Regions from separate parts of the Streptomyces sp. CWNU-52B genome, predicted to be linked through region 2. Evidence: riboswitches for the same ligand, from Rfam matches in the RefSeq annotation. Region 2 holds a riboswitch; each other region holds the start of a gene.

Region 1 (2,257 bases), 120 kb from region 2:
GTTGTCGGTGGCGTCCAGGTCGATCATCGCCTGGTCGATGAGGCGCTGCTCGGTGGCGTCGTAGCCGACGAGCTCCGGGCCGATCTGCTCGATGACGGCGAGGACGGCCTTCTCGACACCCTTGCCGAGGTAGCGGTTGGGGTCTCCGTCACGGAGCTCAACGGCCTCGAAGGCACCGGTGGAGGCGCCGGACGGAACGGCGGCACGACCCGTGCTGCCGTCGTCGAGGCCGACCTCGACCTCGACCGTGGGGTTGCCTCGGGAGTCCAGGATTTCCCGGGCTACGACGACGTCGATGGACGGCACGAGCATCTCCTTCTGGGATGTGACGCGAGCTACGCCGGGCCGAAGGCCCGGTTGGGCGCAGACCTGTGGTGGGCCCGCGGGATGAGCCTAACCGGCTGCCGGGGATCGTCCGCCCCCTGACCGTCTCCTGGCTGGAACCGAGAGGAAATTGTTTCCGAACGGAACAAAGACGGGACCGAAAAAACCCGCTCCGGCGCGTACGGGGGATGACGCACCGGAGCGGGGGCCCGTGGGGGACGGGGGTGGCCCTCACGGACCTCCACTATGAAGGACACGGATATGAGCGCCCTGTGGTTCAGTCACGAGTCGGATGCGGACCGGAGGCGAAGACGCGCTCCGACCTGCCGGCCGAGGCTGAGCGGCCAGGGCCTCGACCGGCACCACGTGACGTGACGCGACCGCCGGGTGTCAGCTGAGGTGCAGCTGCTGGCCCGGGAAGATGAAGTCGGCGTCGTCGACGATGTCGTCGTTCAGCTTGAACAGCTTCTGCCAGCCGCCCTTGACGTTCTCCTTCTCGGCGATCTCGCTGAGGGTGTCCCCCTTGACGACCTTGTACTCGCCGTCACCCTTCTCGACCTTCTTGCCGGTCGGGGTCTCGACGGTCTTCTTCGCCGCCGGGCGGTCCTGGGAACGCGAGGCACGCTCCTCGGAGGGCTGCGTGTTCTGCTGCTGCGACGGCGCGGTGCTCTGGCCGGAGGAGCTGCCCGAGTCCGAGGAGCCGGAGTCCGAGGGAGCCGAGCCGCCACCGGTCGAGGCGCCGGACAGGCCCACGCCACAGCTCGGCCAGGCACCCTTGCCCTGGCTCGCGAGAACCTTCTCGGCGACGGCTATCTGCTGGGACTTGGAGGCCTGGTCGGCGGTGGAGGCGTACGAGTTGCCCCCGTACGCGGCCCAGGTGGAGGACGAGAACTGCAGGCCGCCGTAGTAGCCGTTGCCGGTGTTGATCGACCAGTTGCCGCCGGACTCGCACTGGGCGACGGTGTCCCACTCGGAGGTGGAGGCGGCGGAGGCCCCCGAGGCGCCCATCAGCGGGACGGCGACGGCGGCGGTGGTGACACCGGCCAGCGTGGCGATGCGGCCGGCCTTGGACGGGCGACGGTGCTTGCCCTTGCTCGAAAGCAGCATGAAGTGATCCCCTCACCGACGCCTGCGAGGTGAGCTGTCGGGTTCGGGCCGAGTGAGTTGCCCGGCCGCGCGACACTGCTGTCACGCGGCTTAACCCCAAGCCGTGCCCGGTCTCGACGACCGGGTCCGGCACTTACCTTGGGTCCCCCGCTCCTGCCTACGGCGCTTTACGCGACGACTGTTCCCGTACGGCCGTTGGCAGGATTCGGCGTGCGACCGTCGGGGCTCACCAATGGCGAGCGGTCACGACCGTAGACACGGGGTCCGCCGAATTTCAAAGACGATCAGGGTCGTTGAGATCCATCTCTCACTTCGCCAAATCGGACATTCAACGCGAACTACCGCTGATTTTCGCCCGATTCGGCAGCTTGATCACCACTTGCTCGCCGCTCGCCCGGCGCCCGCCCGCCATGGGGCCGGTACGCGCGCCGGACACCGTTCAGCTGTCGACGACGATGCGCTGACCGGGAATGATGAAGTCCGGGTCGGCGCCGATGCTGTCCTTGTTGTCGGCGTAGAGCTCGCTCCATCCGCCCTCGACACCGAGGGAGTCGGCGATGCTCGAGAGGCTGTCGCCGGAACGGATCGCGTAGAAGCCCTCGTCGGCCAGGACGCGCGAGGCGCTGTCGCTGCGCGAGGCGTGCCGGCCGGCGTAGTCGTCCGCGCGGGGCGCGGTGTCGACCTCGTCGGCGGTGCCGCGGTGACGGCCCGAGGCGCTCTCGTCCTCCGCCTCGGCCGAAGCCTCGGCCTTCGGGGTCGACTTGCCCGAGTCGTCACTCTTCGACGTGCCGCCGCCGGCCGAGCCGTCCAGACCGTGCGAGCCCGA
Region 2 (2,257 bases):
AAGGGTGACACCGGCGGCCTTCCAGGCGGCCTGGGTCAGCCCGGAGCAGTCGTACGAACCGGGGCCGCTCGCGCCCCAGACGTACGGCTTGCCGATCTGGGCGCGCGCGAAGGCGAGCGCCTTGGCCGCCTTGGAGCCGGCGGTGGAGTCCGAGCCCGACGAGCTCCCCGTACCGCCACCGGTGCCGGTACCCGCACCGGCTCCTGTGTCCTGCTGCGACTGCGCCTCCTGGCGCCGGCGCTCGGCGTCGGCCGCCTGCTGCCGGGCCAGCTCGTCCGCCTTGCGCCGGGCCTCCGCCTGCTTCTCCCGCTCGATCGCGGCGAGCCGGGCCTTCTCCGCGGCGGTCAGCTTCGACAGGAGCCCGCGCGCCTCGGCGAGCTTGCGCTGCACATCCGCCTTGGACGTCTTGAGCGTGTTCTGGGTCGTGGTGAGCGACTCCAGGCCCTCGGACGCCTCCTGCCGCTTCTTCGTCGTGGCGGCCTGGACCGACACGTAGTCGTCGACGGCCTGCTTCTGCCGGGCGGTCAGCCGGTTCATCAGCTGGGTCTGGTCGAAGTAGTCCTGCGGGTTGTCCGCGAGGAGCAGGGAGGCCGTGTCGGGGGCGGCGGCTCCCGTGCGGTACTGCGCGGCGGCGAAGTTGCCGAGCTCCTCGCGCGCGGTGTTGAGCTTCTCCGTGCGCTGCGCCACGTCGTCGAGGAGGGTGTCGACGCGCTTGCGCTGCTTGGTGGTCTTCTCCTTGGCCGCGTTGTACTTCTCGGTGGCCGTGCCCGCCTGCTGGTAGAGGTCGTCGACCTTCTTCTGGACTTCCTCCGTGCTCGGCCTGGGCTCCGCGGCAGGCGAGGCGTTCGCCGTCTGGGAGAGCAGGGCCACCGAGGTCAGGGCCGCGGTGGCGAGGGCCGGCGTCCGCATGCCCATGGCACTGGGGGGCCGCAACTTGCGATGTGGCGCCACGAGGGCGTCTCCTTCCGTCATCCGCCTACCGAGTTAGCTGTCGGGTTCGGGCGAATGCTTCGGAAGGTTTGCCCTACGGCCCTTGTCCCGCGAGGGAGTTCGGACCGATTCACCCCAAGGTCGGTTGGGTCCCCGGTTCCGGCGCCACGAGGGCGTACCGGATTCGGCGGAGTCCGCCCGGCCCGGCGTTGTTCGCCGGTGCGGGTCGAGCGGCCTACCCGAAAGTTAGCCAATTCGTGTGGCACCTGTGAAGTTTGATGTGCGATATGCCCGATACATTTTCGTGACCTGGGCATCGAATTTCGTTCGCTGACGTCAAATGAGTGTGATCTGTCACGAGTTGTCCGGAGCGGTGGATTCCGGGCGGCGGGGCGCGTGTGCGGTGAGGTGGGTGGCGGGGTGCTCGGTGGGGTGTGTGTCTCGGCCGGGTGCCGGCCGGGTGTCGACCGGTCGCATACCGTGATTGCACGGTCATTCAGGGTCACGTATGTCGCTGGTGGGCCGGTGGAGTTCGCGGGGTGGCGGCGGGGTGTCAGTGGGGGCGCCTAGACTCGGAGAGCGATGAGCAGCCTCTTTGATGACAGCTTCCTGGCGGACCTCAAGCCCTCGCGGGCCCATGAGGAAGAACCCCCGCCGCCGCCCGAGGACGAGGCGCCGGATCCGGTTCCGGACGACCTGTTCGGCGGGCGGTTCGACGTGCCGCCGCCGAGCCGGGACGAGTACTACAGGGACGGCGCCCCGCGCCCGCACGTGGACCCGGCGGCGCTCCTGGACGGGCTGAACGAGAACCAGCGCGCGGCGGTCGTCCACCACGGCTCGCCCCTGCTCATCGTGGCGGGCGCCGGTTCCGGCAAGACCCGTGTGCTCACGCACCGCATCGCCCACCTGCTGGGCGAGCGCAAGGTGCACCCCGGCGAGATCCTCGCGATCACCTTCACGAACAAGGCCGCGGGCGAGATGAAGGAGCGCGTCGAGCAGCTCGTCGGCCCCCGGGCCAACGCGATGTGGGTGATGACCTTCCACAGCGCCTGCGTGCGGATCCTGCGCCGCGAGAGCAAGCAGCTCGGCTTCACGTCGTCCTTCTCGATCTACGACGCCGCCGACAGCAAGCGCCTCATGGCCCTGGTCTGCCGCGACCTGGACCTCGACCCCAAGCGCTTCCCGCCGAAGTCCTTCAGCGCCAAGATCTCGAACCTGAAGAACGAGCTGATCGACGAGGAGGACTTCGCCGCGCAGGCCGCTGGGGGCACCTCCCAGACGGAGTCTGGGGGAGGCTTCGAGAAGGCCCTCGCCCAGGCGTACGCGA
Region 3 (2,257 bases), on a different contig from region 2:
CGACCCCGTCTCGCACGCCGAGGAGGCCGCGCTCGCCAAGATCGAGCCGGGCGACCCCCGCCTCCCGGCCGCCACGGTCTACAGCAGCCTGGAGCCCTGCGCCCGCCGCGCCTCCCGGCCCGCTCCCTGCGCCCTGCTGATCCTCGACGCGGGTGTGCGCCGGGTCGTCACCGCGTGGCGCGAGCCCGACACGTTCGTGGCGGGGGCGGACGGGAACGGGCTGCTGGCCGCGGCCGGCGCCGACGTCCTCGTGCTCCCGGAGTACGAGGACGTGGCCAAGGCGCCCAACCGGCAGCACCTCGGCTGACCCGGCTCGCGGCGGCTCGCTGCGGTTCGCCCGGTGGCTCGCGGTGGCTCGGGAGAGGGCTGCCGCGAGAGGGTTGAGAGGCGGCCCCGGCAACCCGTGTGCTTCGGGTCCCGCAGATGGCGTACAGTGGTCTTAACGACGCGGGGTGGAGCAGCTCGGTAGCTCGCTGGGCTCATAACCCAGAGGTCGCAGGTTCAAATCCTGTCCCCGCTACTCAAGGCCTGAGGCCGGAATCCGATGGGATTCCGGCCTCAGGTGTTTTCCCGACCCGTGACCGCGCCGTTCCCGGCGCGGTCGCCCGTCCCCGCCGATCGTCCCGGCGCCCGCGGTCGTCCCGGCCTATATCACCAGCCGTAGTCGAGTGACCCCCCTGCGCATCACAACTGACACACCGTCAGGAAATCTGAAACCTGTGAATGCCGATCAACTCGCCCGGTTTACCCCGCTGATGACCTGTAAGTCCAGGCCAGGAGCCTTAACGATCATCCGGAACAGCTTGGAATCCGGTGCCCGGGTCTATTAACGTTCGATAACGCAGCGCGGTGTCCCAGCCGTCACAAGAGACGGCTCCGTGCGCACGCGCCGAATCCCGCAAGGGAACCGGGGAACCACCTACATGGGGTGAATCGCAGGTCTTTCGTGGTGGAGCACACCGCGATCGGCACGCGTAGGAGACCTTCCTGCTCCGAACCCGTCAGCTAACCCGGTAGGCGAGAAGGAAGGAAAGGAGCGCGCCCACGTGGCGTTCAACCGGTCTGCACCCACCCCCTCGTTCGTACCTGACGAGGTGACGGGTGAGTCCTCGGACGAGAAGAAGCCCGACACCTTCGGCTACGGCGTCCGTAAGGACGAGGAGCCCTGGGAACCCTGGAACCCCACAGCGGACTCCGTTGTTCCCATCCGCGGCCGGCACCGCGTCTCCAAGCAGCGTGGCGGAGGACTCGCCCGTAGCTCGACCGTTCTCGGCGTCGGTGTCATAGCCGCCGTCGGCGCGGGCGGCATGGCCAGCGCGCAGACCGGCAAGCCCCCGGTGTCGATCTCGATCCCCGACCTGCCGAACGTCGGCTCGCTGATCTCGGACGACAAGGCTCCCGAGGGTTCCAGCACGCCGCTCACCAGCGCCGGCCTCACCACCGCCGACGCCGAAGAGGGCAGCGAGGACGCCGGAGAGGCCCTGCGCGCCCGCATCATGCTCCAGGCCGAGCTCCAGCAGGACCAGGTGGACCGCGAGGCGCAGCAGGCCGCGGAGACCGCCGCCGCGAAGAAGGCCGCGGAGGCCGCCGCCAAGGAGCAGGACGCGGCGAAGGCCAAGGCCGCCGCCGCGAAGAAGGAGAAGGAAGAAGCGGCCGAGGCGAAGGCCGAGGCCGCGCGCCTCGCCGAACTCGCCAAGCAGTTCACGCTGCCCACCTCCTCGTACACGATCACCTCCACCTTCGGGCAGTCCGGCTCGCTGTGGTCCTCCGGTCAGCACACGGGTCTGGACTTCGCCGCTCCCACGGGTACCCCGATCAAGGCCATCCATAGCGGCACGATCACCGAGGCCGGCTGGAGCGGGTCGTACGGCTACCGCACGATCCTCACGCTCGACGACGGTACGGAACTCTGGTTCGCCCACCAGTCGTCGATCGGCGTCAGTGTCGGGCAGAAGGTCAGCACGGGCGACGTCATCGGCCGCGTGGGCGCGACCGGCAACGTCACCGGGGCGCACCTCCACCTGGAGGTCCACACCGGCGGCGGCACCGGCATCGACCCGATGGCCTGGCTGCGCGGCAAGGGCCTCAACCCGTAGACAGCCCGCACCGGTTCGTCACCGCTCCGGTTCGTCACCGCTCCCGGCTGGGAGCGGTCATACGTGTGGAACGGTGCGTACGTGGTGCGTACGTGTGGAATACGGCCGTCCGTCGCGGCCGTTGACGCATCCATGACTTCTCTTCGCAAGCTGGGTGCGTC

The links. Region 2 has a riboswitch for cyclic di-AMP ahead of ACLVWQ_RS19090 (NlpC/P60 family protein). Riboswitches for the same ligand answer to the same signal wherever they lie in the genome.
Region 1: it holds a riboswitch for cyclic di-AMP, as region 2 does, so the genes downstream of both, ACLVWQ_RS18555 (transglycosylase family protein) here and ACLVWQ_RS19090 (NlpC/P60 family protein) in region 2, are expected to answer to the same signal.
Region 3: it holds a riboswitch for cyclic di-AMP, as region 2 does, so the genes downstream of both, ACLVWQ_RS32530 (M23 family metallopeptidase) here and ACLVWQ_RS19090 (NlpC/P60 family protein) in region 2, are expected to answer to the same signal.

Annotation. Positions count from the first base shown of each region.
Region 1 covers NZ_JBLFJV010000019.1:158,119-160,375, reverse strand. The annotation lists gene eno (phosphopyruvate hydratase) at 1-312, opposite strand, end outside; gene ACLVWQ_RS18555 (transglycosylase family protein) at 715-1,431, opposite strand; cyclic di-AMP (ydaO/yuaA leader) riboswitch at 1,436-1,606, opposite strand; gene ACLVWQ_RS18550 (transglycosylase family protein) at 1,871-2,257, opposite strand, start outside.
Region 2 covers NZ_JBLFJV010000019.1:282,420-284,676, forward strand. The annotation lists gene ACLVWQ_RS19090 (NlpC/P60 family protein) at 1-951, opposite strand, end outside; cyclic di-AMP (ydaO/yuaA leader) riboswitch at 958-1,130, opposite strand; gene pcrA (DNA helicase PcrA) at 1,513-2,257, shown strand, end outside.
Region 3 covers NZ_JBLFJV010000047.1:258,270-260,526, forward strand. The annotation lists gene ACLVWQ_RS32520 (dihydrofolate reductase family protein) at 1-307, shown strand, start outside; tRNA gene ACLVWQ_RS32525 (tRNA-Met) at 447-520, shown strand; cyclic di-AMP (ydaO/yuaA leader) riboswitch at 878-1,035, shown strand; gene ACLVWQ_RS32530 (M23 family metallopeptidase) at 1,047-2,096, shown strand; gene ACLVWQ_RS32535 (aldo/keto reductase) at 2,229-2,257, shown strand, end outside.